3 regions of the Rhizobium sp. P1_B8 genome follow, and region 2 is predicted to be linked to each of the others. Evidence: predicted binding sites of a transcription regulator. Region 2 holds the regulator's gene; each other region holds the start of a gene.
The links. Region 2 encodes LexA, which represses DNA repair genes until DNA is damaged. Its sites were predicted from a motif close to TGTTCNNNNTGTGTTCNG; they were not measured.
Positions count from the first base shown of each region.

Region 1: a site for LexA is predicted at 2,553-2,570, ahead of AC1D2N_RS34195 (ImuA family protein). Genes of this name have one in related genera too.
Region 3: a site for LexA is predicted at 1,753-1,770, ahead of uvrA (excinuclease ABC subunit UvrA). Genes of this name have one in related genera too.

Region 1 covers NZ_JBFTZZ010000048.1:6,521-16,302, reverse strand. Annotated here, with positions in the region: partial or broken gene AC1D2N_RS34215 (IS30 family transposase) at 1-453, opposite strand, end outside; gene dut (dUTP diphosphatase) at 493-1,023, opposite strand; gene dinB (DNA polymerase IV) at 1,085-2,179, opposite strand; gene AC1D2N_RS34200 (hypothetical protein) at 2,180-2,443, opposite strand; gene AC1D2N_RS34195 (ImuA family protein) at 2,617-3,375, shown strand; partial or broken gene AC1D2N_RS34190 (Y-family DNA polymerase) at 3,296-4,806, shown strand; partial or broken gene AC1D2N_RS34185 (error-prone DNA polymerase) at 4,803-8,044, shown strand; gene AC1D2N_RS34180 (AAA family ATPase) at 8,372-9,782, shown strand, end outside.
Region 2 covers NZ_JBFTZZ010000017.1:238,298-248,079, forward strand. Annotated here, with positions in the region: gene gltA (citrate synthase) at 1-717, opposite strand, end outside; gene AC1D2N_RS21525 (ComEC/Rec2 family competence protein) at 1,008-3,440, shown strand; gene lexA (transcriptional repressor LexA) at 3,421-4,140, opposite strand; gene AC1D2N_RS21535 (VOC family protein) at 4,339-5,235, shown strand; gene kdsA (3-deoxy-8-phosphooctulonate synthase) at 5,232-6,077, shown strand; gene eno (phosphopyruvate hydratase) at 6,325-7,599, shown strand; gene AC1D2N_RS21550 (FtsB family cell division protein) at 7,736-8,056, shown strand; gene pdhA (pyruvate dehydrogenase (acetyl-transferring) E1 component subunit alpha) at 8,202-9,248, shown strand; gene AC1D2N_RS21560 (pyruvate dehydrogenase complex E1 component subunit beta) at 9,264-9,782, shown strand, end outside.
Region 3 covers NZ_JBFTZZ010000020.1:43,783-53,564, forward strand. Annotated here, with positions in the region: gene gyrA (DNA gyrase subunit A) at 1-115, opposite strand, end outside; gene AC1D2N_RS22980 (MarC family protein) at 352-999, shown strand; gene AC1D2N_RS22985 (single-stranded DNA-binding protein) at 1,100-1,609, opposite strand; gene uvrA (excinuclease ABC subunit UvrA) at 1,893-4,814, shown strand; gene AC1D2N_RS22995 (GNAT family N-acetyltransferase) at 4,811-5,272, shown strand; gene AC1D2N_RS23000 (DUF72 domain-containing protein) at 5,297-6,103, shown strand; gene AC1D2N_RS23005 (DUF808 domain-containing protein) at 6,213-7,232, opposite strand; gene AC1D2N_RS23010 (bifunctional ADP-dependent NAD(P)H-hydrate dehydratase/NAD(P)H-hydrate epimerase) at 7,709-9,181, opposite strand; gene AC1D2N_RS23015 (P-II family nitrogen regulator) at 9,525-9,782, shown strand, end outside.

The sequences.
Region 1 (9,782 bases), on a different contig from region 2:
GCCAGCCAGCAATCTGCTCTGGCGACCATTTCCGCTGCAGCTTGGCAGATACTGTGCGGGCCAAGGAAACATAGCAAGCCTGGGACGCAAGGATCGATCCCAGGCAGCCTGATCGGAACGTGCTGCCCGATAGCAATCCAGCCCACCATTGCGACGGACTTCACGACTGATCGTAGAGGGAGATCGACCCAATGTGCGGGCGATCGATCGTAAAGAACACTGCGTGCTGAGCCCTCGGGATATCTCCTCCCGTTCACTCAGACTGAGTGCCTTCGGCGTTCGTCGCCGCTCGGCCGGACGTATGCCACCAGCGGGAGAGATCACTGAGAAGATCGATGAAGATCCCCGATCAAAAAGGCGTCCGATCGACTTCATAGACTCGCCAGCCTGCCATCGGTCCCAGATTTCCGATCGCTGAGCAGCAGAAAAATACATGCGACGTCGACGCTTCATGTCCACACTCCTCTTTGACAAAAGAATAGTGTGTTGCATTCATCCCGTGAGCCCACCACCGAAAGCGATCATTGGTGCCATCGAAAGCGATATCATAATCCCCGTGCTGCCGAGGCCCCTGCCTCCGCGAGGTGCCTCCGAAATCTCCGGCAAAGATTGAAACTCCGCCTGCACGAAAGGGGCAATGACCAACTGAGCAATGCGGTCACCGGAACCGCTGAAGGGCGCGTTGGAAGTGTTGAATAGGATCACCTTGAGCTCGCCCCGGTAGTCGCTGTCGATCGTGCCGGGTGAGTTCAGGACTATGATTCCATGTTCCGCCGGCAACCCCGAGCGAGATCGGATCTGAGCTTCCCCGCCCAAAGGCAACTCGAGCGCGATCCCGGTTGTGCTGACCTCGCCGGTTCCTGGCGCCAGCTCGATGGCGGGGCCATCGAAGGCAGCGAAGACGTCCGCCCCGGCTGGCCCAGAGGTCTGATACTCTGGAAGTCTGGCTCGATCGGTCAACAGCAGAACTTTGACACGGGACCTATCCGGTGTGCTCTTCTCCGGTCGGAAGTCACCGCACATCAATGGGCTCGACAATTATGCCACGATGGGCACCGACAGGAAAAATTCGGCAAGTGTCTAACTAAAGTGCCAGCCGCAACTGCGGCGTCGATTCAAGCCTCCGCCGTTCCAACGAAGACAGCGACACGCCGAGCAGACGGACCCCTTTTTGCGGCGGGAAGAGCGGCATGAGAAGCAGGTCGACCAACTCCTCGAGATCAGTGATCGCCGACAGGGGTCCCGGAGCGGTCTTGCTGCGGGTGATTTGGCTGAAGTCGGCATATTTGACCTTGAGCGTCACCGTCTTGGCGCCGATCTCATTGGCCTCGCAGTATCCCCAGACTTTCTCGACCAGCGGCTGAAGCCCTTCGCGCGCGGGTTCGTAGGAATGGATGTCCTCAGCGAATGTGTCTTCGGCGCCGACTGATTTCCGCACTCGGTCCGGCTTGACCTGACGATCGTCGATTCCGCGAGCAATCCCGTAGAAATAGGGTCCTGACTTCCCGAAATGTTCGACGAGGAAGTCGAGTGTTTTCTCCTTCAGGTCTGCTCCCGTTTCGATCCCGAGCCGATGCATCTTCTCGGCCGTCGCCGGTCCGACGCCATGAAACTTCTTGATGGGCAGGCGCTCGACGAAGGCCGGACCATTCTTCGGCGTGATGACGAACTGGCCATCCGGCTTGTTCTGGTCGGATGCCATCTTTGCGAGGAACTTGTTGTAGGAAATACCGGCGGATGCGGTCAGTCCTGTCGCCGCCTTGATCCTGGCGCGGATCTCCTCCGCGATCTCGGTGGCAATCTCCATCCCTTTGAGGTTTTCGGTGACGTCCAGATAAGCCTCGTCAAGCGACAACGGCTCGATCATCGGCGTGTATTCGGCGAAGATCGTTCGGATCTGCAACGACACGGCTTTGTAGACGTCGAAGCGTGGCTTGACGAAGATGAGGTCCGGGCATTTCCGCTGCGCAGTCACCGAGGGCATGGCGGAATGGACGCCGAACCTTCTGGCCTCATAACTGGCGGCCGCCACCACGCCGCGGGCAGCAGGACTGCCGACGGCAACCGGCAGGCCACGCAGCTCCGGATTGTCGCGCTGCTCGACCGATGCGTAGAAGGCGTCCATGTCGACATGCACAATCTTGCGCGGCCGTTCGCGGTTGTCTTCGCCTGTTATCATCTAGCCTCCATCAGCGAGACCATGACTCAAACATGGGAAGTGCGCCCCACACTTGTCACCGTGGGGCGTCTGCATCCGCTCGCAGCCCATGGCCATGCGCCGGCGGATTTCCGCGAAGGTGACGCTTGCGCCAAACGCTTTCACCAACAGTTTGCGCTCATGTGCACAATGGCGATCGCAGACCCGGCAGATGAGTTCGACCACCGGGACTTTATGATCTTTCAGTCTAGGGGGCGCATCGTCCACAACCCGCGTTCGGCGCATCCGAAAATATTCCTTTCTCACCATCCGATTGAATCCGCTGGCGATTTTTCTGCCTTGCACCCGTGCTCAACTTCAGCGGGTCACATGCGCATTGACTCATTTACTCTATAAGAACAAATACAGAACATATTACTGTTTCTCAAGCCGAAAACGGGTTGCCGTCGAAGGAGATCATGAACTCAGCCGCCGCCCCAAACGCCGTCCGCGACGGCCTGCGCGAGCAGATCGCGCACCTGGAAAGCGCCCGTCGGCGCAACCGTGGCGTTTTGCCTTTCGGTGTAGCGCAGATCGACGAGCGGCTTCCGGGTGGTGGATTGGCCTATGGGGCGCTGCACGAGTGCGCCGGCGGCGGGACCGGCACCGTCGACGGGGCGGCGGCCGCCCTGTTCGTGGCCGGGATAGCCGCTCGCACCAAAGGCAAGGTCGTCTGGTGCCTGACACGTCCCGACTTGTTCTTCCCGGCCCTGGCGCAGGCGGGTCTTCATCCGAACCGGGTCGTCTTTGTCGAGTCCGACAAGGAGGAAGACGTCCTTGCCAATATGGAGGAGGGCCTTTCATACGGCGGCCTCGGGGCGGTGATCGGCGAGATCGTCCGGCTGCCGATGGCGGCGTCCCGGCGGCTGCAACTCGCAGCCGAGAAAACCGGCACGATGGCGCTCGTGGTGCGGCGATGGAGACGGCAGACCGAAGCCAGCGACTTCGGCCAGCCGACGGCGTCGACCACGCGCTGGAGGGTGAGCGTCATCCCCAGCGAGGAGCTGCCAGTTCCGGGCGTCGGGCGGGCGAGGTGGCTTCTGGAGCTGATGAGGGTGAAAGCGGGCGAATGCGCTGAGTTCGAAGTGGGGGCCTGCGATGCCGAGGGTCGTATCGATTTTTTTTCCCGATCTCCCTACGGACAGGATCAGGCGGGCCGATCCCGTCATTCCGGTTGAGGAGGCGATCGCCGTCATTTCGAAGAGCGGCTCCAAGCGCTGGGTGTCGGCCGCCGACGCCGCGGCCAGGAAGGTCGGCCTCCATGTGGGCATTCCGGCCGCCAAGGCGCAGGCGCTCTTCCAGGGTCTCCGTATGATCGACGCCGATCCCGCCGCCGATGCAGCGGCGCTCGAGCGCATCACCATGTGGGCGTTGAGCCAGTATTCGCCGATCGTCGCCATCGACCCGCCGAATGGCATCGTCATGGATACGGAGGGCGCGGACCATCTACAGGGTGGCGAGGAGCGCATGTTGACGAGCATCGCCAACCGCTTCCGCGCCAAGGGCCTGACAACACGGGTCGCCATAGCGGACACGTGGGGTGCCGCCCACGCATGCGCCCGTGCCATCAACCGGGAAACCGTCATCGTCCCGAGTGGGGAGACTATCCGGGCCGTCGAGCGCCTTCCGATCTCGCTGCTTCGGCTGCCCGAGAAGATCGTGAGCGATCTGCGCACGCTAGGCTTTCGGACAATAGGGGAGCTTTCGGCAACGCCGCGCGCTCCCTTGGCGTTTCGCTTCGGACCGGAAGTGGGTCGCCGTCTCGACCAGATGTTCGGTCGCGTCTTCGAACCAATAGATCCCATCCGTAGCCCGGAACTCGTCGAGGTCAGCCGGGCGTTCGCCGAACCGATCGGTGCGCCGGAGACGATCACCAAGTACGTCGGACGGCTGGTTGTTCAACTCGTCGCCGAACTCCAGCGGAGGGGTCTTGGCGTCCGTCGGACCGATCTCATCGTCGAGAAGGTCGACGGTACTCGCCAAGCGATCAGAGCGGGAACCGCCAAGCCCGTGCGAGATGTCGCCTGGCTGACGAAACTGTTCCGTGACCGGACGGAAAAGATCGAACCGGGGTTCGGAATCGAAAAGCTGACCCTCGTCGCGGTGATGTCGGAACCGCTCGAGGAGAAGCAGAAGACCTCATCTCTTATCGACGACGAGGACGCCGACATCACCCGCTGATCGACGTCTTCGGCAATCGAGGCCAGCGCGTCTTCCGGGTCGCGCCAGTCGCATCCGACGTTCCGGAGCGTAGCGTCCAGCGGATCGCCGCCGTCGGCGAGGAAGTGACGGAGGGTTGGGTCCACCATTGGCGGCGGCCTGTGCGGCTGTTTGCGCGTCCGGATCCGATCGAGGCGATAGCTCTGCTGCCGGATCATCCGCCTGCCAGCATCACGTGGCGCGGCAAGCGCCATCGGGTGAAGCGTGCGGATGGGCCGGAACGCGTCTTCGGCGAATGGTGGATGCGCGACAGCGAATTCGAGGCGGTGCGCGACTATTTCGTCGTCGAAAACGAGATCGGCGAACGATATTGGATCTTTCGCTCCGGCGACGGCATCGATCCCGAAACGGGCTCCCATAAATGGTTCATGCACGGGATATTCGGATGAGATACGCCGAGCTCCAGGTCACGACGCACTTTAGCTTCCTTCGTGGCGCGTCCTCGGCCGACGAGCTCTTCGCGACCGCCAGGGAACTCGGCATCGAAGCTCTCGGCGTGGTCGACCGAAACTCTCTGGCAGGCATCGTCAGAGCGCTGGAAGCATCCCGCGCGACGGGCGTCCGCCTCGTCGTGGGCTGTCGACTCGATCTGCAGGACGGCATGTCGATCCTCGTCTATCCCACGGATCGCGCCGCATATTCGCGCCTGACCCGCTTGCTGACGCTCGGCAAGGGCAGGGGCGGCAAGGCGAACTGCATCCTGAACCTCGAGGACGTCGCCCTCTATTCCGAAGGGCTCCTCGGTATCCTCGTGCCCGACCTCCCAGACGATGTCTGCGCCATCCAACTTCGCAAGATGGCCGAGGTCTTCGCAGATGGGGCATACGTCTCGCTCTGTCTCCGGCGTCGTCCGAACGACCAGGTAAGGCTTCACGCGTTGTCGAACATGGCCGTCAAGCACCGTGTGAAGACGGTTGTCACCAATGACGTCCTGTTCCACGAACCGGGCAGACGGCAGCTTCAGGACGTCGTCACCTGCATCCGTCACAACACGATCATCGACACCGTCGGTTTCAAGCGCGAGCGTCATGCCGACCGGTTCCTCAAACCGCCGGAAGAGATGGAGAGACTGTTTCCACGCTACCCCGAGGCGCTGGCCCGGACGATGGAGATCGTCGAGCGATGCAGGTTCTCCCTGGAGGAACTGACCTACCAGTATCCCGAGGAGGCGATCCTCCCAGACAAGACCCCACAGGAATCCCTCGAGCACTATGTCTGGGAATGCGTGCCCAACCGCTATCCGGAAGGCTTGCCGCCGGAGGTTCTCAAAATCGTCCGTCACGAACTCGATCTCATCCGGACGATGAAATACGCCCCATACTTCCTGACTGTTTTTTCGATCGTCCGCTTTGCCCGGTCGCAAGGCATCCTCTGCCAGGGGCGGGGGTCGGCGGCGAATTCGGCCGTCTGCTATATCCTTGGCATTACCAGCATCGACCCTTCGACCAACGATCTCCTGTTCGAACGCTTCGTCTCCCAGGAGCGCGACGAGCCGCCGGACATCGACGTTGATTTCGAGCACGAACGCCGCGAGGAGGTCATCCAATGGATCTACAAGACCTACGGGAAGGACAAGGCCGCACTCTGCTCCACCGTCACACGCTACAGGGCCAAGGGCGCCATCCGAGACGTCGGCAAGGCGCTCGGCTTGCCCGAGGACCTCATTAAAGCCTTGTCCTCGGGCATGTGGGCGTGGTCGGAAGAGCTGGTCAGCGACCGCAGTCTTCGCGATCAGGGCTTGAACCCGGAAGACCGCCGTCTGGCGTTGACCCTCAAGCTTGCACAGCAGCTCATGGGCGCTCCTCGGCATCTGGGACAGCATCCAGGCGGCTTCGTCCTGACGCACGACCGCCTCGACGATCTCGTCCCGATCGAACCCGCCGCAATGGTCGACCGGCAAGTGATTGAGTGGGACAAGGACGATGTCGAGGCGCTCAAATTCATGAAGGTCGACATTCTGGCGCTCGGCATGCTGACCTGCATGGCGAAGACCTTCGCTCTCATCCGAGAACACAAGGACGAGCACCTTGATCTCGCGAAGATCCCTCAGGAGGACCCGCCGACGTATGCAATGATCCGGAATGCAGACACTTTGGGGACGTTCCAGATCGAGTCCCGAGCACAAATGGCGATGCTGCCCCGGCTCAAGCCACGGACATTTTATGATTTGGTCATACAGGTCGCAATCGTGCGACCTGGTCCGATCCAGGGCGATATGGTGCATCCTTATCTCCGTCGCCGGGAGGGCAAGGAGCCGGTCGTCTATCCGACGCCGGAACTCGAAGCCGTTCTCGGCAAGACTCTCGGCGTTCCGCTCTTCCAGGAGTCTGCGATGAAGGTCGCGATGGTCTGCGCCGGGTTCACCGGCGGCGAAGCCGACCAGCTTCGAAAATCGATGGCGACCTTCAAGTTCACTGGCGGCGTCTCGCGCTTCAAGGACAAGCTCGTCTCAGGCATGATCAGGAACGGCTACACGGCCGAGTTTGCCGAGAAGACCTTCAGCCAGCTCGAAGGATTCGGCAGCTATGGATTCCCGGAATCCCATGCGGCGTCGTTCGCCTTGATCGCCTATGCCTCCAACTATGTGAAATGCCACCACCCTGACGTCTTCTGCGCGGCGCTGCTGAACTCGCAGCCGATGGGATTTTACGCGCCGGCCCAAATTGTCGGCTGCGCCCGGAACCACGGGGTTGAGATTCCCGGTGGGACTGCACGCTTGAGCGCATCGGCAATGCTGACAGTCACGCAGTCCGCCTCGGGATGCGCATGGTGCGCGGCCTTGCCGCCGCCGATACCGCGCGTGTCGTGGCTGATCGCATGGATCAGCCGTTCGAAAGCATCGATGACATGTGGCGACGGTCCGGGGTTCCGGCGGCTTCTCTGGTCGAGCTCGCCGAGGCCGACGCCTTCCTGCCGTCGCTGGGACTTCAGCGACGCGACGCCTTGTGGGCGATCAAGGGCCTGCGTGACGAACCGCTTCCGCTCTTTGCAGCCGCCTCAGAACGTGAGGCGAGGGCGGTCGCCGAGCAACAGGAACCCGAGGTCGCTCTCCGTCAAATGACCGAGGGGCACAACGTGGTCCAGGACTACAGTCATATCGGGCTGACGCTACGCGATCATCCTGTCGCATTCCTTCGGAAGGCCCTGACGGAGCGCCGGATCGTCACCTGCGCGCAAGCTATGAACGCGCGCGATGGTCGCTGGTTGATGACCGCCGGCCTTGTTCTCGTCCGGCAGAGACCTGGCAGCGCCAAGGGCGTCATCTTCATGACGATCGAGGACGAGACCGGTCCGGCCAACGTCGTTGTCTGGCCCAAGCTCTTCGAGCAGCGCCGTCGCGTCGTCCTCGGGGCATCGATGATAGCCATCAATGGGAGAATTCAGCGTGAAGGCGACGTCGTCCATCTCGTGGCCCAGCAGGTATTCGATCTGTCCGGCGATCTATCCGGGCTGGCCGACCGCGACGCCGAGTTCCGGCTGCCGACCGGCAGGGGAGACGAGTTCGTGCACGGCTCGCCCGGAACGCCGGATTCGCGGGACAGCGTGGCCGCCGCAAAGCCGAGGGACATCTTCATTCCAGATCTTCATATTGATCAGCTCAAGGTGAAGAGCCGGAACTTCCATTAAAGGAATGTACCACTTGCGGCCTACCGCTCAACCGAGCACGGCTTTTAAATGGCAACTGTGCGCCCAATAGCGAAGTAAGCGTTATCCGGCGCTCAGCGCGGGCTTGCATCCCAAGCGATGCTTTTCCTCCAACATCCGCGTTCATAGCAACGCGGATGTTCCTCGTGCGAACCGGTTGCGTCGGCCGCCTTTGACGCATTGCAGCCGTTCCACGTGCCAGCCGTGGGTGACTGCTCAGGGCGATAGGTGTAAGCTGGATATCCTCGGCCCGGTGGGAAAGCGTCTCAGGAGCAATCCGAATTCGACCATGTCAGAGGATCCTAGATCATGTCCGACATCGGAGACTGGCTCGCCAGCATCAGGCTTAAGCGGTATCGCCAAGCCTTCGTGAAGAACGGCATCGATCTCGATGTCGTCGACGATCTCACCGATGCCGACCTCAAGGAGCTCGGACTGTCCCTTGGTGACCGCAAGCGTTTTCTCAGGGCGGCCGCGACTCTGGCTCAGCAGTCGCCGCCGCTCACGGCGGCACTACGTCCCTCCGTGTCACCGATCCGCAGCGAGGCGGAACGGCGACAGCTTACGGTGATGTTTTGCGATCTCGTTGGATCGACAGCACTCTCAGCTCGCCTCGATCCAGAAGACCTACGGCAGTCGATCGTTGCATACCGTGCTTGCGCCACCGAGATCGTCGGCCGGTACGACGGTTTTGTTGCCAAGTATATGGGCGACGGCGTCCTCGTATACTTCGGCTATCCCCAGGCCCACGAGGAAGATGCCGAGCGGGCCGTGAGGGCCGGCCTCGCGGTGATTGAGGCCGTCGACCGGCTGGATGCGGCAGGCGAGCACCTGGCTGTTCGGATCGGAATCGCCACCGGCCTAGTCGTGGTGGGTGACATCATCGGCACCGGCGAGGCCGAGGAATGCAGCGTTGTAGGTGAAACGCCGAACCTGGCGGCCCGTCTACTGGAGTTGGCCGGATCCGGCACAGTGGTCATTGCTGAAGCAACGCGCGCACTGCTGCGGGGCCAGTTCAAGCTGGAAAGCATCGGACTGCGGCCGATCAAAGGTTTTTCCGGGGCGATTGAAGCGTTTCGGGTGCTCGGCGAAGTGCGTAGCGACGACCGTTTCGAGGCCGGTCACGCGACCGTGCTGCCCTTGGTCGGCCGTGACCCGGAACTCGCATTGTTGGTCGATCGCTGGACTAAGGCCAAGGCCAAGGAAGGTCAGGTCGTCCTGCTCGAAGGTGAGGCCGGAATCGGCAAGTCGCGTCTCGCCCTGGCCCTTCGCGAGCGTCTCCTTCGAGAACCACACGGGTTGCGCCGTTACTTCGCCTCGCCATACCACATCAACAGCGCGCTTCGTCCGGTGATTGGCCCGCTCGAACAGGAAGCAGGATTTGAACGCGAGGATTCATCGGTCTTGAAGCTCGCCAAACTCCAGGCGCTGATCGCGGAACAGGTGGGTGAGGTGAGCGAAGCGCTCCCATTGTTGGCCGAGCTTCTCGGAATTCCAGGCCCTGGCCGCTGTCCAATACTGGATCTCGCGCCCCGACAGCGTAAGAAGCGAACCTTCGACGTGCTCATCGCCCAGCTTGGCAGATTGGCTGCGAAGCAGCCGGTGCTCCTGGTGCTTGAGGATGCTCATTGGCTGGACGCGAGTAGCCTTGAGTTGTTCGGCTTGTTCGTGAACCACATCCGGCAGCTCCCGGTGCTGCTGGTCATTACCCACAGGCCCG
Region 2 (9,782 bases):
GACGGTCGAGGTCGAGGCGTTCTGCTCATGATCGGCATGCAGGATGAAAATGCGGTCCATGGCGCGGGCAAGCACCGGATTGACCACATATTCCTCGCAAGGCACGGCAAAACACATGCGCAGGAAGTTCGAGGCATAGTCGAGGTCGTTCTTCGGGTAAACGAAGGGCTGGCCGATATGGTACTTGTAGGCCATGGCGGCAAGCGTCGGCATCTTGGCGATCATGCGCAGGCTGGCGACCATGCGCTGGTGCGGATCGGTGATGTCGGTGGAGTCGTGGTAGAAGGCCGACAGCGCGCCGACGCAGCCGCACATGACGGCCATCGGATGCGCATCGCGGCGGAAGCCGGTGAAGAAGCGGCTCATCTGCTCGTGCACCATGGTGTGGTGCGTGACGCGATAATCGAAATCCTTCTTCTGCACGGTGGTCGGCAGTTCGCCGTAAAGCAAGAGGTAGCAGACCTCGAGGAAGTCGCCATGTTCGGCGAGCTGCTCGATCGGATAGCCGCGATGCAACAGGACACCTTCGTCGCCGTCGATGTAGGTGATTTTCGATTCACAGGATGCAGTCGACGTGAAACCCGGATCGTAGGTGAAGGAAGCCGTGTTCTTGTAGAGGGCACCGATATCGATGACGCTCGGGCCGATCGTGCCGCTTTTAACGGCAAGGTCGACTGATTTGTCACCGATTTTTATTGTAGCGCTTTGATCCGTCATGCTGATCCTCCGAAATGGCGGTGGCGCCATAAAAGCGCCATAGGGGTTAAGCGTCCTCACCGATAGCTATATGATCGCGAGGCTAATGCCAAGTTACCGTGATGGCATTTTGTGCATTGCAGTATCACCTTTTAGGCACTGCAGCGATGAGCCGCATGCATATCGGAAGCCGATGATTCGACTGCTCTTTTGGCTCTTTCAATTTTCCCTCACTTTTCAATCGATTATTCTTGCCGGATTTGATTGGCGGTTGCATTCTGCCTGTCGGGGCGAGTGACCTTGGGCAGCACATGCAGGAGTTGACGACAGTCGAATTGCGGCCGGAAGCAGGCGCCGGCCTTGCCGACTCCGCCGGTTTTTCTCCGGCTGTCGTGGTGACGCGGCTGCCAACGACGCAGTCGGCGACACCGTGGCGCCACCGGCTGCCGGCAGCAGCCTCGCAATCACTGCGTGCCGGCATGCGCATGCTGGGCGAAGAGGCGGACCATGGCCGCCTGCTGCTGTTCTCACCGGTCTTCCTCGGGGCCGGCTCAGCCTTCTGGTTTCTAGCGGCATCGGACTTCCCGCTCATTGCATCGCTGCTCTGCCTGTTGGTGCTGACCGTCGCGGTTCTCATCGCCAGCCGCAGCCGGGCGGCTTTGCGGGCAACGCTGCTGGCGCTTGCACTTGTCGCCTGCGGCGTGGTCTCGGCGCAGCTCGAGAGCCGACGGGCTTCGACCGTGATCCTCGATTCATCAGTGACGACGACGGTGACCGGCCGTGTCGAGCGGCGCGAAGGCGATGGTCGCGGGCGGTGGCGCTATATTCTTGCCGTCACCGGCACAGAGGCGCCGGAGGTGAAGCGGCCGCCGGGGCGCATAACCGCGATCGTCCGCGGCGCGGACGCGCCTTTCGAGATCGGTGATATCATAACCGGCAGAACACGGCTGACGCCGCCAGCAGGTCCAGCGCTTCCTGAGCTCAACGACTTCTCCTTCGGTGCCTATTTCGATCGCATCGGCGCCAACGGCTTCTTCTACGGTGCGCCGACAAAGGTCGATTTGCAGGCAGGTCCGCAAGCGGCCAGATCGACGACGGAAGCGCTGCTCGAAGGTCTCTACCGGCTGCGCAGCGGTATCGGCGACCGCATAAGGTCGATCCTGCCCGGCGACACCGGCGCTTTTGCCGCTGCTCTGGTGACGGACGAGCGGCGCGCCATCTCGAATGAGACGACGGAGGCGCTGCGCCAGTCCGGTCTGGCTCATATCATCGCTATCTCCGGCCTCAATATGGCGCTGTCAGCCGGCATCTTCTTCGTCGGTTTCCGCATGCTGCTCAGCCTCTTTCCCGGTGTCGCCCAAGCCTATCCGACCAAGAAGATCGCCGCTGCCGGCGCGCTCATCGCCGTCACGGCCTATTTCCTGATCTCCGGCTTTGCCGTCTCGGCCGAACGCGCCTTCATCATGATGGCGATCATGTTGATTGCCGTCTTCTTCGACCGGCCGTCGATCAGCCTGCGCAATGTCGCTCTCTCGGCGCTCGTCATTCTCGCCATTTCACCGTCTGAGGTCTTGGGTCCGAGCTTCCAGATGTCCTTTGCTGCGACATTGGCGTTGGTATCTGGCTACCAGCTGTGGAAGGACCGGCGCGTCCGCGAAAACGCTTTCCTGAAGCTGCCGGTTTTTCGGCCCGTCGTTACGGTTGCGGGTTTCTTCGGCGGCGTCTTCCTGACCTCGCTGATCGGCGGCTTTTCTACCGCGCTGTTTTCGATCGAGCATTTTCATCGCCTGACTGCCTATGGCCTGCCGGCAAACCTCGCGACGATGCCGATCATCTCCTTCATCATCATGCCGGCCGGGTTGCTGGCGATGCTGCTCATGCCTTTCGGTCTGGATGTTTTGCCTTGGAAGGTCGTCGGATTCGGCCTCGATCTGGTGATCTCGATCGCAAAGACGGTGTCCGGCTGGGGTGGCGACATCGGCATCGGCCGCTTGCCCGCTTGGTATTTCGCGATAGCCGTCGCAGGCTTTCTGCTGCTGACGCTGCTCCGCACCCGGCTGCGCCATATCGGCACGTCGATCATCGCGATCTCGACGCTAGTCCTCTTGCTTCTGCCGGTTCCCCGGCCGCCGGATCTGGCGATTTCGGAGGATGGTGGTCTCGTCGCAATCGTCGAGGCGGGGGCCATGGCTTCCAACCGTGAAAGACCGCCGGATTTCATCTTCGACCAGTGGCAGAGAGCGCTGGTCCTGCCGACGCATCACCCGCCGAAGATGCTGGATGGTCCTGTTATTCCGCCGGAGGGAGAAGACCGCCGCGTCAGGCTTTCCCGCGATCAGCAGAACGAAGCAAGGTCGGCGATGCGGGCGGCTGCAGCGGCCGGTGAAGCAAACCGCTTTTCCTGCGTCAAGAAGGCCTGGTGCACATCAAGGCTTGGCAATGGTCACGTGGTTGCTGTCATCGACAATGCCGCCTATCTCGGTCCGGCATGCGACGCGGCCGATATCGTCGTGACGTCGGTCCGCCTGCGCTTCAACAGCTGCCGCTCAGGGGCGACGCTCTTCACCGGCGAAACGTTGCGCAAGACCGGTTCCGTCGAGTTGCGCTTCGCCGACGCCGGCCTGGAGGTCGCAACCGCATTCGATGCATTGTCGCGGCCATGGATGCGGCATCGCGCCTATGACTGGCGCAGCAACAGTTTTGCCGAATCCAGACTGCCTGATGTCAGTGATAGCGGCGAATGAGGCCGACGAGCTTGCCCTGAACCTTGACGCGGTCCGGCCCGAAAATCCGGGTCTCGTAAGCCGGGTTGGCCGCTTCCAGTGCGATCGAGGCGCCCTTGCGGCGGAAGCGTTTGAGTGTCGCTTCTTCGTCGTCGACGAGAGCAACGACGATGTCGCCAGGACTTGCGGTGCTGCCGTTGCGAATGATCACGGTGTCGCCGTCGAAGATGCCGGCGTCGATCATCGAATCGCCCTTGACCTCCAGCGCATAATGTTCACCGGAACCGAGCATGTCGGCCGGAACGACGATGTCGTGGGTGTTGTTCTGGATCGCCGAGATCGGAACACCGGCGGCGATACGGCCCATGACCGGCACGGAGACCGAGTTGCCGTTGTCGGCGACGGGTTTTGTGGGAGCAGGAGTGGCGACCGGCTGCGGCTTGCCAAGGCTGCCCTCGATGACGCTGGGCGAAAAGCCCCGCCGGGGCTGAATGCTGGGGCTGTAGGCCTCCGGAAGCTTGATGACCTCGAGCGCACGGGCGCGGTTCGGTAGGCGGCGAATGAAGCCACGTTCCTCGAGCGCCGTAATCAGCCGGTGAATCCCGGACTTGGAAGCGAGGTCCAGGGCATCCTTCATTTCGTCGAAAGATGGCGGAACGCCGGATTCCTTCATGCGCTCATGAATGAAAAGGAGAAGCTCCTGTTGTTTGCGCGTGAGCATCGACGTTGTGACCTCGTGATTGAAACAAATCCAGAACAGACACTATATGTTCCATATGTGTTCCGCAAGTAGCTAAATTTCCGTAAAACTTGGCGCCAACTCGTTGAGATTTTTATTTTCATTCGCCGGATTGGGACACATGTCTTGCATTGAGGGGCGCGCCATCGCACATCTCTTGCCGTTTCCAGGAGGGATATCATGAACGAGCGTTCCGCCAAGCCGCACCCGCTGGATCATGTGGTGCTGCCCGTCGTCAACATTGATCTGGCGCGCGAGAGGCTTGGCAAGCTCGGCTTCACCGTTGCCGCCGATGCACGCCATCCCTTCGGAACGGAAAACGCCTGCGTCTTTTTTGCCGACAAGACCTATCTGGAGCCGCTCGGGATTGCGAGTGTCGAGGAGAGCGAGGCCTCAGCGCGGCAAGGCAATGTTTTCACCGCCCGCAACCGGGCCTTCCGCTTCCGCTGCGGCGAGGAGGGGCTTTCGGGGCTTGCTTTCGGTAGTAAGGATGCCGGCATCGATCATCAGAACTTCGTCGGCAACGGATCGAGCGCCGGCGAGATGCTGCAGTTCACCCGGCCGATGACGATGCCGGACGGTTCTGAGAGCATCGCCGGCTTCAAGCTGGCTTTTGCCGGCGACCTGCGCGCGCCCGATCTCTTCCTTTTCAGCGTCGAACGCGTCAATCCGCTGCCGGCCGACCGCGGCGCGCTGGAGACGCATGCCAATGGCGTCACCGGCATTGCCGAGATCGCGCTCTGCGCGCCTGATGCCGCCGCTTTCGGGGCCTTCGTCGGCCTTGCCGCGGCGCAGGCGGCAGTCGAGAAAACCGGTTTTGGCGTCAATGTTGCTGCTTCGAACGCGAAAATCAGCCTGATGACGCCGGAAGGGCTAGAAGCCTATTTCGAGATCGCCGGCTCATCCGCCGATCGCGGCCTGCGTGGCCGGGCAATCCTCTTCATTGTCGCCGATCTTGCCGTGACAGAAGCGCATTTGGCTGCTAACGGGGTGACATACACGCGCAAGAACAATCGCATTCTGGTGAAGCCCGCGCCCGGGCAGGGCACGCTCTTCGCCTTCGAGGAGACACGATGAGCACTGAGACGAATTCCGAAGTCAAGATCGGCGAAGGCCAAGGCCAGGTCACCTTTTCCAATACCGGCCGCCTGTCGCTGATTGCCGGTCCCTGCCAGATGGAGAGCCGCGACCACGCCTTCATGGTTGCCGGCACGCTGAAAGAGCTTTGCGCAAAGCTCGGCATCGGCCTCGTTTACAAGAGCTCCTTCGACAAGGCGAACCGCACCTCGCTCTCGGCTGAACGCGGCATCGGGATCGAAAAGGGCATGGAGGTCTTTGCCGACCTCAAGAAGGAATTCGGCTTTCCTGTCCTGACCGACGTTCATACCGCCGAGCAATGCGCGGAGGTGGCAAAGGTCGTCGACGTCCTGCAGATCCCGGCCTTCCTTTGCCGACAGACCGACCTTCTCATCGCCGCCGCCAAGACCGGCCGCGTCGTCAATGTCAAGAAGGGCCAGTTCCTCGCTCCCTGGGATATGAAGAACGTCCTGAAGAAGCTCAACGCCAGCGGCAATCCGAACGTGCTGCTGTGCGAGCGCGGCGCCTCCTTCGGCTATAACACGCTGGTTTCCGACATGCGCTCGCTGCCGATCATGGCGGCGATGGGCGCGCCCGTTATCTTCGATGCCACCCATTCCGTGGCGCAGCCGGGTGGGCAGGGCGATTCCTCCGGCGGTCAGCGGGAATTCGTGGAAACGCTGGCGCGCGCAGCAGTGGCCACCGGTATTGCCGGCGTCTTCGTCGAAACCCACCAGGACCCCGACAATGCACCTTCGGACGGCCCCAATATGGTCTATCTCAAGGACATGCCGCGGCTGCTTGAAAAGCTGCTTGCCTTCGATGCGGTCGCCAAGGTTTGACGTTCAACAGCCTGACATGATCGTGCTATAGGCATGTCGCGAAAAAGTGTGCAGCGGTTTTGCGACAACGACATGCGGAAAGCCAAACACCTAAAGCGTGGCAAGCGAATCTGAAGATCGCGACGCGCTTTAGGCGAGATCCGAACGCTGGTTCGAAGGCTGGAAATTGCAGCATTGTAATTTGCACGCCTTCGACTAAGACAGGTTTCGAACCGACTTATCACCACCCACCGAGCAGGAAGAACCCATGACTGCAATCACCGATATCATCGCCCGCGAGATTCTCGATAGCCGTGGCAACCCCACCGTCGAAGTCGATGTCTATCTCGAAGATGGCAGCATGGGCCGCGCGGCCGTTCCCTCGGGCGCCTCCACGGGCGCGCATGAGGCGGTCGAACTGCGCGACGGCGGCAAGCGCTACCTGGGCAAGGGTGTCGAAAAGGCGGTGGAAGCCGCCAACACCGAGATCTTCGACGCGATCGGTGGCATCGATGCTGAAAACCAGATCCAGATCGACAACATCATGATCGAGCTGGACGGCACGCCGAACAAGTCGCGCCTCGGCGCCAATGCCATCCTCGGCGTGTCGCTCGCCGTCGCCAAGGCTGCCGCCCAGGCGTCCGGCCTGCCGCTCTACCGTTATGTCGGCGGCGCTTCCGCCAGCCTGCTGCCGGTGCCGATGATGAACATCATCAACGGCGGCGCCCATGCCGACAATCCGATCGATTTCCAGGAATTCATGATCCTGCCGGTCGGCGCCGATTCGATCGCCGAAGCCGTGCGCATGGGTTCGGAAGTCTTCCATACGCTGCGCAAGGAACTTGCCGCGCAGGGCCATAACACCAATGTCGGCGACGAAGGCGGTTTCGCACCGGGTCTGAAGAGTGCTTCGGAAGCTCTCGACTTCATCATGAAGTCGGTCGAGAAAGCCGGCTACAAGCCGGGCGAGGACATCTACCTCGGCCTCGACTGCGCCTCGACCGAATTCTTCAAGGACGGCAAATACGTTCTCGAAGGGGAAGGCCGCACGCTGGAATCGGGCGCCATGGCCGAATATCTGGCTGAGCTCGCCGCCAAGTATCCGATCATCTCGATCGAGGACGGCATGGCCGAAGACGATTGGGACGGCTGGAAGACGCTGACCGACCTGACCGGCAAGAAGACCCAGCTCGTCGGCGACGATCTCTTCGTTACCAACTCCGCCCGTCTTCGCGACGGCATCCGCATGGGCGTCGCCAACTCGATCCTCGTCAAGGTCAACCAGATCGGCTCGCTGACGGAAACGCTCGATGCCGTCAACACGGCGCACAAGGCGGCCTATACCGCCGTCATGTCGCACCGCTCCGGCGAGACCGAAGATTCGACCATCGCCGATCTCGCGGTCGCCACCAACTGCGGTCAGATCAAGACCGGCTCGCTGTCGCGTTCCGACCGTCTTGCCAAGTACAACCAGCTGATCCGCATCGAAGAGGGCCTCGGCCCGCAGGCCCAGTATGCCGGCCGCTCGATCATTCGCGGCTGATCGGATCTGATGTTCAATGCTTGACCCGCGCCTTCCCGGCGCGGGTTTTTTATTGCGCGGTTTTTAGAGTCAACGAACGGTTAATCTCTGCGCGTTAGATTGAACGAATTGGTAATGCGTTCAAGAGCATGCGTGTATGTGGACAAAGCATCATAAGAAGAGAAAGATCGGTCGCTTCGTCATTCCGGCCATGACGGTCGCCTTCCTCTCCTATTTCGGTTATCATTGCATCCATGGCGATTACGGCCTGCGCGCAACGGAGACGTTCGAGCATCAGCGTGTCGCGCGTGAAAAAGAGCTTGCAGTCTTGAAGGCGAAGCGCGAACATCTGGAAAATCAGGTCGCGCTCCTCAGTGACGGCTCGCTCGACAAGGATATGTTGGACGAAAAAGCGCGTTATCAGCTCAACATGTCGCGCGCGGACGAGATCGTCATATTCAACCATTATTCCAATTAACCGAAAACAGGTTAATTGGAATTTTCATAGTTCTTCCAATAATTTAGCAGCGAATACGAGCCATGCAATTATGGCATTGCTGTGGTCATATTTCTTCCCTATGGTACGCCCCACCAAGAAACGACAAACCCATAGGGAGGGTTGAATGGCGCCGCGAAAGACCGCGACCGTTTCCAGCCGCAAAACTGCAGCAAAACCGGCAGCCAAAGCATCGAATGGAGGCCCTGTAGCCGACTTCGATCGCAATGAAGAGCTCAAGGCCTATCGCGAGATGCTTTTGATCCGCCGCTTCGAGGAGAAGGCCGGCCAGCTTTACGGCATGGGCTTCATCGGCGGCTTTTGTCACCTCTACATCGGTCAGGAAGCTGTCGTCGTCGGCATGCAGATGGCGCAGAAGGAAGGCGACCAGGTCATCACCGCCTATCGCGACCACGGCCATATGCTGGCAACCGGCATGGAAGCACGCGGCGTCATGGCGGAACTGACCGGGCGTCGCAGCGGCTACTCCCACGGCAAGGGCGGCTCGATGCACATGTTCTCGAAAGAGAAGCATTTCTACGGTGGTCACGGCATCGTCGGTGCCCAGGTCTCGCTCGGAACGGGTCTTGCCTTCGCAAACCGCTACCGCGGCAACGACAATGTCTCCATCGCCTATTTCGGCGACGGCGCCGCCAACCAGGGCCAGGTCTACGAGAGCTTCAACATGGCTGCTCTCTGGAAGCTGCCGATCGTCTATATCGTCGAGAACAACCGTTACGCCATGGGGACGTCGACCGCGCGCGCCACTGCGCAGTCGAACTACTCGCTTCGCGGATCCGGCTTCGGCATCCCCGGCATTCAGGTCGACGGCATGGACGTCCGCGCCGTCAAGGCTGCGGCCGACGAGGCGCTCGAACATTGCCGTTCCGGCAAGGGCCCGATCATTCTCGAAATGCTGACCTATCGTTATCGCGGTCACTCCATGTCCGACCCGGCGAAATATCGCTCCAAGGACGAAGTGCAGAAGATGCGCTCCGAGCATGACCCGATCGAACAGGTCAAGGCTCGCCTCGTCGAAAAGGGCTGGGCTTCCGAAGACGATCTGAAGGCGATCGACAAGGATGTCCGCGATATCGTCGCCGACAGTGCCGATTTCGCCCAGGCCGATCCGGAGCCGGATGCATCCGAGCTCTATACCGACATTCTGCTCTAATCGGGGAGGGAACCCATGCCTATCGATATCCTCATGCCCGCCCTCTCTCCGACCATGGAAGAAGGCACACTGTCCAAATGGCTGAAGCAGGAAGGTGACAAGGTCACCTCCGGCGACGTGATTGCCGAAATCGAAACCGACAAGGCGACGATGGAAGTCGAAGCCGTCGATGAAGGGATCATCGGCAAGCTGCTCGTCGATGCCGGCACTGAAGGCGTCAAGGTCAATACCAAGATCGCCGTTTTGCTGCAGGACGGCGAATCCGCTTCGGACATTTCCGCCGCCAAGCCCGCCGCCCCGGCAGCGCCCGCCGTTGCCCAGGAAGAGAAGCCGACCAGCACCGGTTCCGCCTCCGCGCCGCTTCCGGCCGAGCCGAAGGCTGTCGTTCCGAACGACCCCGAAATCCCGGCCGGCACTGAAATGGTGTCGACGACCGTGCGCGAAGCGCTCCGCGACGCCATGGCCGAAGAAATGCGCGCCGACGAAAACGTCTTCGTCATGGGCGAGGAAGTCGCCGAATACCAGGGCGCTTAC
Region 3 (9,782 bases), on a different contig from region 2:
TGACGATGACGCTCATGGCGTAATCGAGATACGACCGCTGCATTTCCTCCATGATGGAGATGGGCTCGATGCCTGGCGGGAGCTTCCCGCCGCCGGGGGGTGTTTGCTCAGTCAAAACAGATCACGATCTCTTCTAGAATCACTTGAAGATTTATAGCGGAAAGCCTGTTCCCGCGCCAATTTCACAGCGCGTTTTGAACAGGCTTTTGCGGCTTAAAGACGGTAAAACATGCAAGTTGCGCGGCCGGACCGGACAAATCCGCCGCGGGCCGCTGCGGGATATTTGCCAAATCGGAATCCCCGCTTCACAATCATAAAAACCACGCACTCATATGGGGTTCCGGAGAGCCGATGGCAAGCGCCGACCAATTGATCAACGCCTTCACGACGCTTCTCGTCACCATCGATCCGCCGGGGCTCGCACCGATCTTTCTGGGGCTGACGACAGGCATGAGCCGCAGTGAGCGCACGCAGGTGGCGCTGCGTGGCTCGACCATCGCCTTCATCATCCTCGCCGTCTTCGCTCTGTTCGGCGCCGGCGTGCTCAGCGTGCTCGGGATTTCGATCGGCGCCTTCCGCATCGCGGGTGGTCTGCTGCTGTTCTGGATCGCCTTCGAGATGGTGTTCGAAAAGCGCCAGGACCGCAAGGAGAAGGCGACCGAGGTGGCGATCACCAAGGATCACATCGAGAATATCGCCGTCTTTCCCCTCGCCTTGCCGCTGATCGCCGGCCCGGGCGCGATCTCGGCGACGATCCTGCTTGCCGGCACGCTGGCGACATCCGTCGGAAAGGCGCAGCTGATCGGCGTCCTTGCCGCCAATCTGTTGCTGACTTTCCTCATGCTGCTCGTCGCCGAACGGCTGGACCGTTTCCTCGGCGTCACCGGCCGGGCGATCCTGACACGGCTTCTCGGCGTCATCCTCGCTGCCCTTGCCGCACAATTCGTCGTCGACGGCGCGAAATCGGCGCTCAACCTCATCAGCGCGACACCGCACTGAAAATCGCGGCATCTGCCGCGAAATCAAAGAAAAAGAGCATGACGCCATCCAAGGCATCATGCTCTCTCACCTCTTTCACAAAGCCAGCAAAGGCTATCGATCAGAACGGGATATCGTCGTCGAGATCCCGCGAGAAGTTGCCACCGCCGCCACTGCCGCGGCTCGGCGATGAGGCGGGAGCCGGGGCGCCGTAATCGTCGCCGTAATCGTTGCCGCCAGCGGCACTGCCACGGCCGCCGCTCGCGCCGCCGCCTTCACCGCGGCCGTCGAGCATCGTCAGCGTCGAACCAAACCCCTGCAGCACCACTTCCGTGCTGTAACGATCCTGGCCCTGCTGGTCCTGCCACTTGCGGGTCTGCAACTGGCCTTCGATATAGAGCTTGGCGCCCTTCTTCACATATTGCTCGACGACCTTGCAGAGGCCCTCGTTGAAGACGACGACAGTGTGCCATTCGGTCTTCTCACGGCGCTCGCCGGAATTGCGATCGCGCCAGGTCTCCGACGTCGCGATACGAAGATTGGCGATCGGCCGGCCATCCTGAGTGCGGCGGATTTCGGGGTCTGCACCGACGTTTCCAACCAGAATTACCTTATTCACGCTACCAGCCATACTTCTCACCCTGCCTGCCGCCCTGACCGGCGGCGTTTAATCGATCGGCGCACCTTAAACCATCACGGACCGCCGATGCGCATGGGCGGCATTTAATCCACATGTTTATCCATCAGACAGCCGCATGCATTCATCAGGAATTTTGTTCTTTATTTGTTCTAGTTTATCCGTATGATCCTGTCAACAGAATCGAAAACCTTGAGCCCTTGCGGATATTCAGCCTCGACTCGCCCGTCGGCATCACTAAATAAGGGCTGTCATCCAGAAAACCAAAGCAGAGACGATGAGCGAACTGAAGACGATCTCCATCCGCGGTGCGCGCGAGCATAATCTCAAGAGCATCGATCTCGATCTGCCGCGTAACAAGCTGATCGTCATGACCGGGCTGTCGGGTTCCGGCAAATCCTCGCTCGCCTTCGACACGATCTATGCCGAGGGCCAGCGGCGCTATGTCGAGAGCCTGTCGGCCTATGCCCGCCAGTTCCTCGAAATGATGCAGAAGCCGGATGTCGACCAGATCGACGGGCTGTCGCCGGCGATCTCGATCGAGCAGAAGACCACCTCGCGCAACCCGCGCTCGACGGTTGGCACCGTCACTGAGATCTACGACTACATGCGCCTGCTCTTTGCCCGCGTCGGTGTTCCCTATTCGCCGGCGACCGGCCTGCCGATCGAGAGCCAGACCGTCAGCCAGATGGTCGACCGCATCCTCGATTTCGGCGAGGGCACCCGTCTTTATATTCTCGCGCCGCTCGTGCGCGGGCGCAAGGGCGAATACAAGAAGGAACTGGCAGAGCTGATGAAGAAGGGCTTCCAGCGCGTCAAGGTCGACGGCCAGTTCTACGAGATCGCCGAGGCGCCGGTGCTCGACAAGAAATACAAGCATGACATCGACGTGGTGGTCGACCGCATCGTCGTGCGCTCGGATGTCTCAGCGCGCCTGGCGGACAGTCTCGAAACGTGCCTGAAGCTCGCCGACGGGCTGGCGGTCGCCGAATTCGCCGACAAGCCGTTGCCGCCGGAAGAGACGTCAGCCGGCGGATCCGCCAACAAGTCGCTGAACGAGACGCATGAACGCGTGCTGTTTTCGGAGAAGTTCGCCTGCCCAGTCTCTGGCTTCACCATTCCCGAGATCGAACCCAGGCTGTTCTCCTTCAACAACCCGTTCGGCGCCTGCCCGACCTGCGACGGCCTCGGCGCCCAGCAGAAGATCGATCCGGATCTGATCGTGCCCGAGCCCGAGCGGACGCTGCGCGACGGGGCGATCGCACCCTGGGCCAAGTCGACCTCGCCCTATTACAATCAGACGCTGGAAGCACTCGGCAAACATTACGGCTTCAAGCTCGGCACTCGCTGGAACGATCTTTCCGATGAGGCCAAGGACGTCATCCTCAACGGCACCAACGACAAGATCGAATTCCACTACGCCGACGGCGCCCGCTCCTATACGACCCAGAAGAATTTCGAGGGCATCATCACCAATCTCGAGCGCCGCTGGAAAGAGACCGATTCCGCCTGGGCGCGCGAAGACATCGAGCGCTTCATGTCGGCGGCCCCCTGCCCGGCCTGCAACGGCTTCCGCCTGAAGCCGGAGGCCCTGGCGGTGAAGATCGACACGCTGCATATCGGCGAAGTGACGGGTATGTCGATCCGCGTCGCCCGCGACTGGTTCGAGACACTGCCGGCAAGCTTCAATGCCAAGCAGAACGAGATCGCCGTGCGCATCCTCAAGGAGATCCGCGACCGGCTGCGCTTCCTCAACGATGTCGGACTGGAATATCTCAGCCTTTCGCGCAATTCCGGCACGCTGTCGGGCGGCGAGAGCCAGCGTATCCGGCTCGCCTCGCAGATCGGCTCCGGGCTGACGGGCGTGCTTTACGTGCTCGACGAACCGTCGATCGGCCTGCATCAGCGCGACAATGCCCGGCTGCTCGACACGCTGAAGCACCTGCGCGACATCGGCAACACCGTCATTGTCGTCGAACATGACGAGGATGCGATCTTGTCGGCCGACGACGTCGTCGATATCGGCCCGGCGGCCGGCATTCACGGCGGTCAGGTCATCGCCCATGGTACGCCGCAGGATATCATGGACAGTCCGAATTCGCTGACCGGCAAATATCTCTCCGGCGAACTCGGCGTTCCCGTTCCCGACGAGCGCCGCAAGCCGAAGAAGGGCCGCGAGATCAAGGTGGTCGGGGCGCGAGGCAACAATCTGAAGAACGTTACGGCGTCGATCCCGCTCGGTGTCTTCACGGCGGTGACCGGCGTTTCCGGCGGCGGCAAATCCACCTTCCTGATCGAGACGCTCTATAAATCGGCGGCACGCCGCGTCATGGGCGCGCGTGAAAATCCGGCCGATCACGACCGCATCGACGGCTTCGAGCATATCGACAAGGTGATCGATATCGACCAGTCGCCGATCGGCCGCACGCCGCGCTCGAACCCGGCGACCTATACTGGCGCCTTCACGCCGATCCGAGACTGGTTCGCCGGTCTGCCGGAGGCCAAGGCACGCGGCTACCAGCCGGGCCGTTTCTCCTTCAACGTCAAGGGCGGACGCTGCGAGGCCTGCCAGGGCGACGGCGTCATCAAGATCGAGATGCACTTCCTGCCCGATGTCTACGTCACCTGCGACGTCTGCCATGGCAAGCGCTATAACAGAGAGACGCTCGATGTTACCTTCAAGCAGAAGTCGATCGCCGAGGTGCTCGACATGACGGTGGAGGAAGGCGTCGATTTCTTCGCGGCAGTGCCTGCGGTGCGCGACAAGCTGCAATCGCTGAAGGATGTCGGCCTCGGTTACATCAAGGTCGGCCAACAGGCGAATACGCTCTCCGGCGGGGAAGCGCAGCGTGTCAAGCTTGCCAAGGAGCTGTCAAAACGCTCGACGGGGCGCACGCTCTACATTCTCGATGAACCGACGACCGGCCTGCATTTCCACGACGTCGCCAAATTGCTCGAAATGCTGCACGAACTGGTCAACCAGGGTAACTCGGTGGTGGTGATCGAGCACAATCTCGAAGTCATCAAGACGGCCGACTGGGTGCTCGATTTCGGCCCCGAAGGCGGCGACGGCGGCGGTGAGATCGTCGCGACCGGAACGCCGGAGGCGATCGTCAAGGAGAAGCGGTCCTATACCGGGCACTTCCTGAAGGAATTGCTGGAGCGACGGCCGGTGAAGAAGGCGGTTGCGGCGGAATGACGATGAGGCCAGCGTCGCCCGATGATCTGGAAACGATCGCGATGCTGACAACCGCCGCCTATCGGCCCTATAACGAGTTGTTCGGCGCTCCGCCGATCCCGGTGAGGGAGGATTACGCGCCGCGGATCCAACGCGGCGAGGTCTGGCTGCGCGAGATCGGCGGGCAAACGGCCGGCCTGGTGGTCGTCGAGCGGCATGCCGATCACCTGATGCTGTTCAGCATCGCGGTCTCGCCGGCCTTTCAGGGTGCCGGGCATGGAGTGGCGATGCTGCGCTGGCTGGAGGGCAAGGCGCGGGAATGGGCCGTGCCGGAGATCCGGCTCTACACCAATGCGCGGATGGAGCGGAACATCGCTCTCTACAGCGCCTTCGGGTTTCAGGAAACGGGTCGCCGGCCGAGCCCATATCGGCCAGGATGGACGCTCGTCGATATGACCAAAGAGATCGATGCGGCCTGAGCGGCTGCGAATGGGGAGGACAACATGACGAAATCCGGCACTATCCGCACCGGCATCGGCGGCTGGACCTTCGAGCCCTGGCGCGGGCATTTCTTTCCCGATGACCTGAAACAGAAGGACGAGCTGAATTACGCCAGCCGCCAGCTGAAGGTCATCGAGGTCAACGGCACCTATTACAGCACGCAAAAGCCTGCGGTCTTTGCCAAATGGGCGGCGGACGTGCCCGACGGGTTCATCTTTTCGCTGAAGGCGACACGTTTCGTCACCAATCGGCGGGTGCTTGCCGAAGCCGGTGAATCGATGGAGCGATTTCTGTCATCGGGCATCAGCGAACTCGGCGATCATCTCGGGCCGCTGCTCTGGCAGTTCGCGCCGACGAAGAGGTTCGATGCAGACGATTTCGAAGCCTTCCTGAAGCTGCTGCCGGCAAAACAGGACGGGCTGACGCTCCGCCACGTGGTCGAGGTACGGCACGATTCCTTCAAGGTGTCGGAGTTCGTGGCGCTGCTTTCGAAATACGGCGTGGCGCCGGTTTGCGCCGAACATTTCGAATATCCGATGATCGCCGACGTGACCGCCGATTTCGTCTATGCGCGGCTGCAGAAGGGCTCGGACGATATTGCGACCTGCTATCCGGAAAAGGACATGAAGGCCTGGGCAGACCGGCTCAAGACCTGGGCCGAGGGCAAGGTTCCTGATGACCTGCCGCTGATCGATGGCGATCGCAAAGTGAAGACCGAGCCGCGCGACGTCTTCGCCTTCATGATCCATGAGGGCAAGGTCAATGCGCCGCATGGGGCAATCGCCCTGCAGCAGGCGCTAGCGAAATAGGCGAGGCTGGATAGTCACAACAGGGATCGTGACATTGTGGGTATCACATCGTCGGTCACGCATTCCATGAGGCTGGATATGACGCCTTGCTCGTCGACGGACTCTGGCTTTATTTTTTCCCGTCCGCCAGCGCCTCTTTTCGCCGGCGCGGCAGGAGCGATTTGAGGTACCGCCATATCGGCGAGACGGCGTAGCCTGTGACCGGAATTGCGATCAAGCCGACGACGATACCGACGATGCCCGCGCCTGCGGCCTCGACGATCCAGCGCAGCACTGATGCCAGAACGGGAACTGCATGCGCCGTCGCCTCGCCGGCATCATGGATCAGATGCGCAAGTCCGCTGATGCCATAGGCTTCGAGGCCATGAACGATGATGCCGCCGCCGACCCAGATCATGGCCGCCGTTCCGACGATGCCGAGCACTTTCAGAAAATAAGGCATGCCCGTGACAAGCCCCTTCCCGATCGAACGCAAGAAGGCGCCCATTGGAGATGCCGTCTGCAGACGCGCCAGCATCAGACCCAGATCATCGGCCTTCACGATAAGCGCCACGCCGCCATAGACCATGATCGTGATCCCCAGTCCAACGACGGCAAGGATGAGGGCCTGCGTGAACATGCTGCCTGACGGCACCGCAGCGAGCGTAATCGCCATGATTTCGGCCGACAGGATGAAATCCGTCTTGATTGCGCCGGCAACCTTCTCGTCTTCTAGCGATTTGGCATCGAGGCTTGTCGTCTCGAGTGCCGATTCATGGGCATGGGCTGCATGCGGCATCACCAGTTCGTAGACTTTTTCCACACCCTCGTAGCAGAGATAAAGCCCGCCGATCATCAGCAGCGGCGTGATCGCCTGCGGTGCGACAAGGCTCAGGATCAGTGCTGCCGGAAGCAGGATCAGAAGCTTGTTCTTCAGCGAGCCGAGCGTGATCTTGCCGATGATCGGCAATTCGCGTGCTGCCGAAAATCCGGTGACGTAGCGGGGTGTGACTGCCGCATCATCAATGACGACACCAGCCGCTTTCGCGCCTGCCTTGGCAGCCTGGCCGGCAATATCGTCGAGCGACGCCGCAGCCACCTTGGCCAATGCCGCGATATCATCAAGAAGGGCGATCAGGCCAATACTCATTCGAGCCTCCGTCGAAGACAGACTTACGCAGTAAAAAACGGAAAGCCCGTCAACGAGAGGTGGAATCCTCCGCCGGGAAGATGCCACGCAAGGAGCGCGACGACAATGGCCGTTATTCAGCCGACATAGGGCTCAACCCGCCCTCGTCCAACGAAGGACGGACCTGCCCATTCCCGTTTCTGCGAAATCCGCGACAGAACACCCTGGCAGCATTTGCAATTGTAAAACAACCCAGCCTGCGCCCGGCCACACAGGTCGGGTGACGATGCGGATTGCTTCCGCGTTCGAGGTGCCGGAAGCCCGCAGCGCGCAGATCCGCCAGATGGCCGGATCCGCGGCGTCCGCGCTCCTAATCCTGGCCCATGCGGAGGCGCACGCGCATCGGCCCGAAAATCGGAATCGATTGCCGGAAAGCACGATGCGAGGATTAAAAGAGTTAGAGCGTCCTTTGCGCGTCCGAAAGGACGCACGGTGCTCTAAAGCGGCAATACACGGGCTGCAAGCTCCTCCGCCGTCAGCCCCTTGCCGGCGCGTTGACCTGCCTCGCCATGCAGCCAGACGCCGGCAGCCGCTGCCTCGAAGGCCGGCAGGCCCTGGGCGAGCAATCCGCCGATGATGCCGGCAAGCACGTCGCCGGAACCGGCGGTGGCAAGCCAGACGGGAGCGTTGGTATTGATGAGCGCCCGTCCATCAGGCGCGGCGATGACGGTATCGGCGCCTTTGTAAATTATCGCAGCATTGGCGCGGCGGGCGGCGGCCAAGGCCTTGTCCACCTTGCCGAGCCCCTCGTCGCCGCCGATATCGGGAAAGAGCCGCGCGAATTCGCCTTCGTGCGGCGTCAGCACCAGACGCGGCTCACCCCGGAAAAGATCAAACAGCTGTTGCGGATCGTCCTTGAACGAGGAGATGCCGTCGGCATCGAGCACCAGATGGCGATCGGCAAGGGCCGAGACGAAGCCGCGCGCCCTGGCGCCGATGCCGAAACCGGGGCCGAGGACGAAGGTTTGCAGCCGCTTGTCGGAGAGCCAGTCGCCGAGGTCGGCCTCGTCGTCGATGGCATGCAGCATGACGGCGGTCAGATGTGCGGCATTGGCGGCCATGGCCGCGCGGGGGGCGGCGATCGTCACCAGGCCGGCGCCGGCCTTCAGGCCCGAGATTGCCGACATGCGCGCGGCACCCGTCTTGTCGGCCGCGCCTGAGAAGACGACCAGATGACCGCGCTTGTATTTGTGGGTTTCCAGCTGCTCGGCCGGCAGCGCACGCTTCCAGGCGTCCGGCGTGTTCTCGGCGATGACACCGCCCGCCTCAGCGCGGATGATGCGGGCGGGAATGCCGATATCGAAGACCTCCAATTCACCGCAAAGCTCCCTGCCCGGCATCAGGAGATGGCCGGGCTTGCGGGTCATGAAGGTGATGGTATTACAGGCCCGGAAGGCAGCCCCCAGCACCTTGCCGGTGCGGCCGTCGAGGCCGGAGGGCAGATCGATGGCCAGCACGGGAATAGCGGTCTCGGTGACGCGGCCGATCAGCGCGCGCACATCGGCCGGCACCTCGCGGCCAAGCCCCGCCCCGAACAGGCCATCGATGACGACGTCGCCGGTTTCGGGCCGATAGAGGTCGAGGTTTTGCCCCTGGAGCACGCAACCGGCTTGGGCACGGGCGGCATCGCCCTTCAGCCTGGAGGGATCGCCGAGGTGGAAGAGCGCCACCCTCGCCCCGCTCTCATGCAGATGACGTGCTGCGACATAGGCGTCGCCGCCATTGTTGCCGGGTCCGCAGAGTACGACGAAGCGCAACGCTCCGGGATGAAGGCGCAGAGCAGCGGCCGCGACCGCGGCGCCTGCCCTCTCCATCAGGCCGAAGGAGTCGATGCCGGATGCGGCAGCGGCCGCATCGACGGCGGCCATTTCGGCAGGCGTGAGAAGAAGGTCGGACAGATGTTTGATCATCACCCTATTCAATCAAAAAACGCCTAAAAAACAACCGCCTGAAACACCAAAGAGAAGGACGCAATTTAAGCATTTGCCTATATTTTCATCTCCTCGAGATGTGTATTCGCAGTTGCGAAAATACCTGACTTTTTCCGTTTCGGATGTGATTTTGATCGGAGACAATGTTTTTCCACCTATTCCGGCACCAAAACGACATGGAATTCCCCGCAAACGCGCCGGTTTTGGCAGAATCGACGACTTTTTTCGATAAGATGGATTTCAAACTGGCACGATATCTGCATCATATCCGGCGAGCGGGAAAATTCCTGCCATAACAAGAGAAGCGGAGAGACATTTTCTCATGAAAAAGATCGAAGCGATCATTAAGCCTTTCAAGCTGGACGAAGTGAAGGAAGCCCTTCAGGAAGTTGGCCTGCAGGGTATCACGGTCACGGAAGCCAAGGGTTTCGGCCGTCAGAAGGGCCACACGGAACTCTACCGCGGAGCTGAATACGTCGTCGATTTCCTGCCGAAGGTCAAAGTCGAGGTCGTACTGGCCGACGAGAACGCGGAGGCCGTCATCGATGCGATCCGCAAGGCGGCGCAGACCGGCCGCATC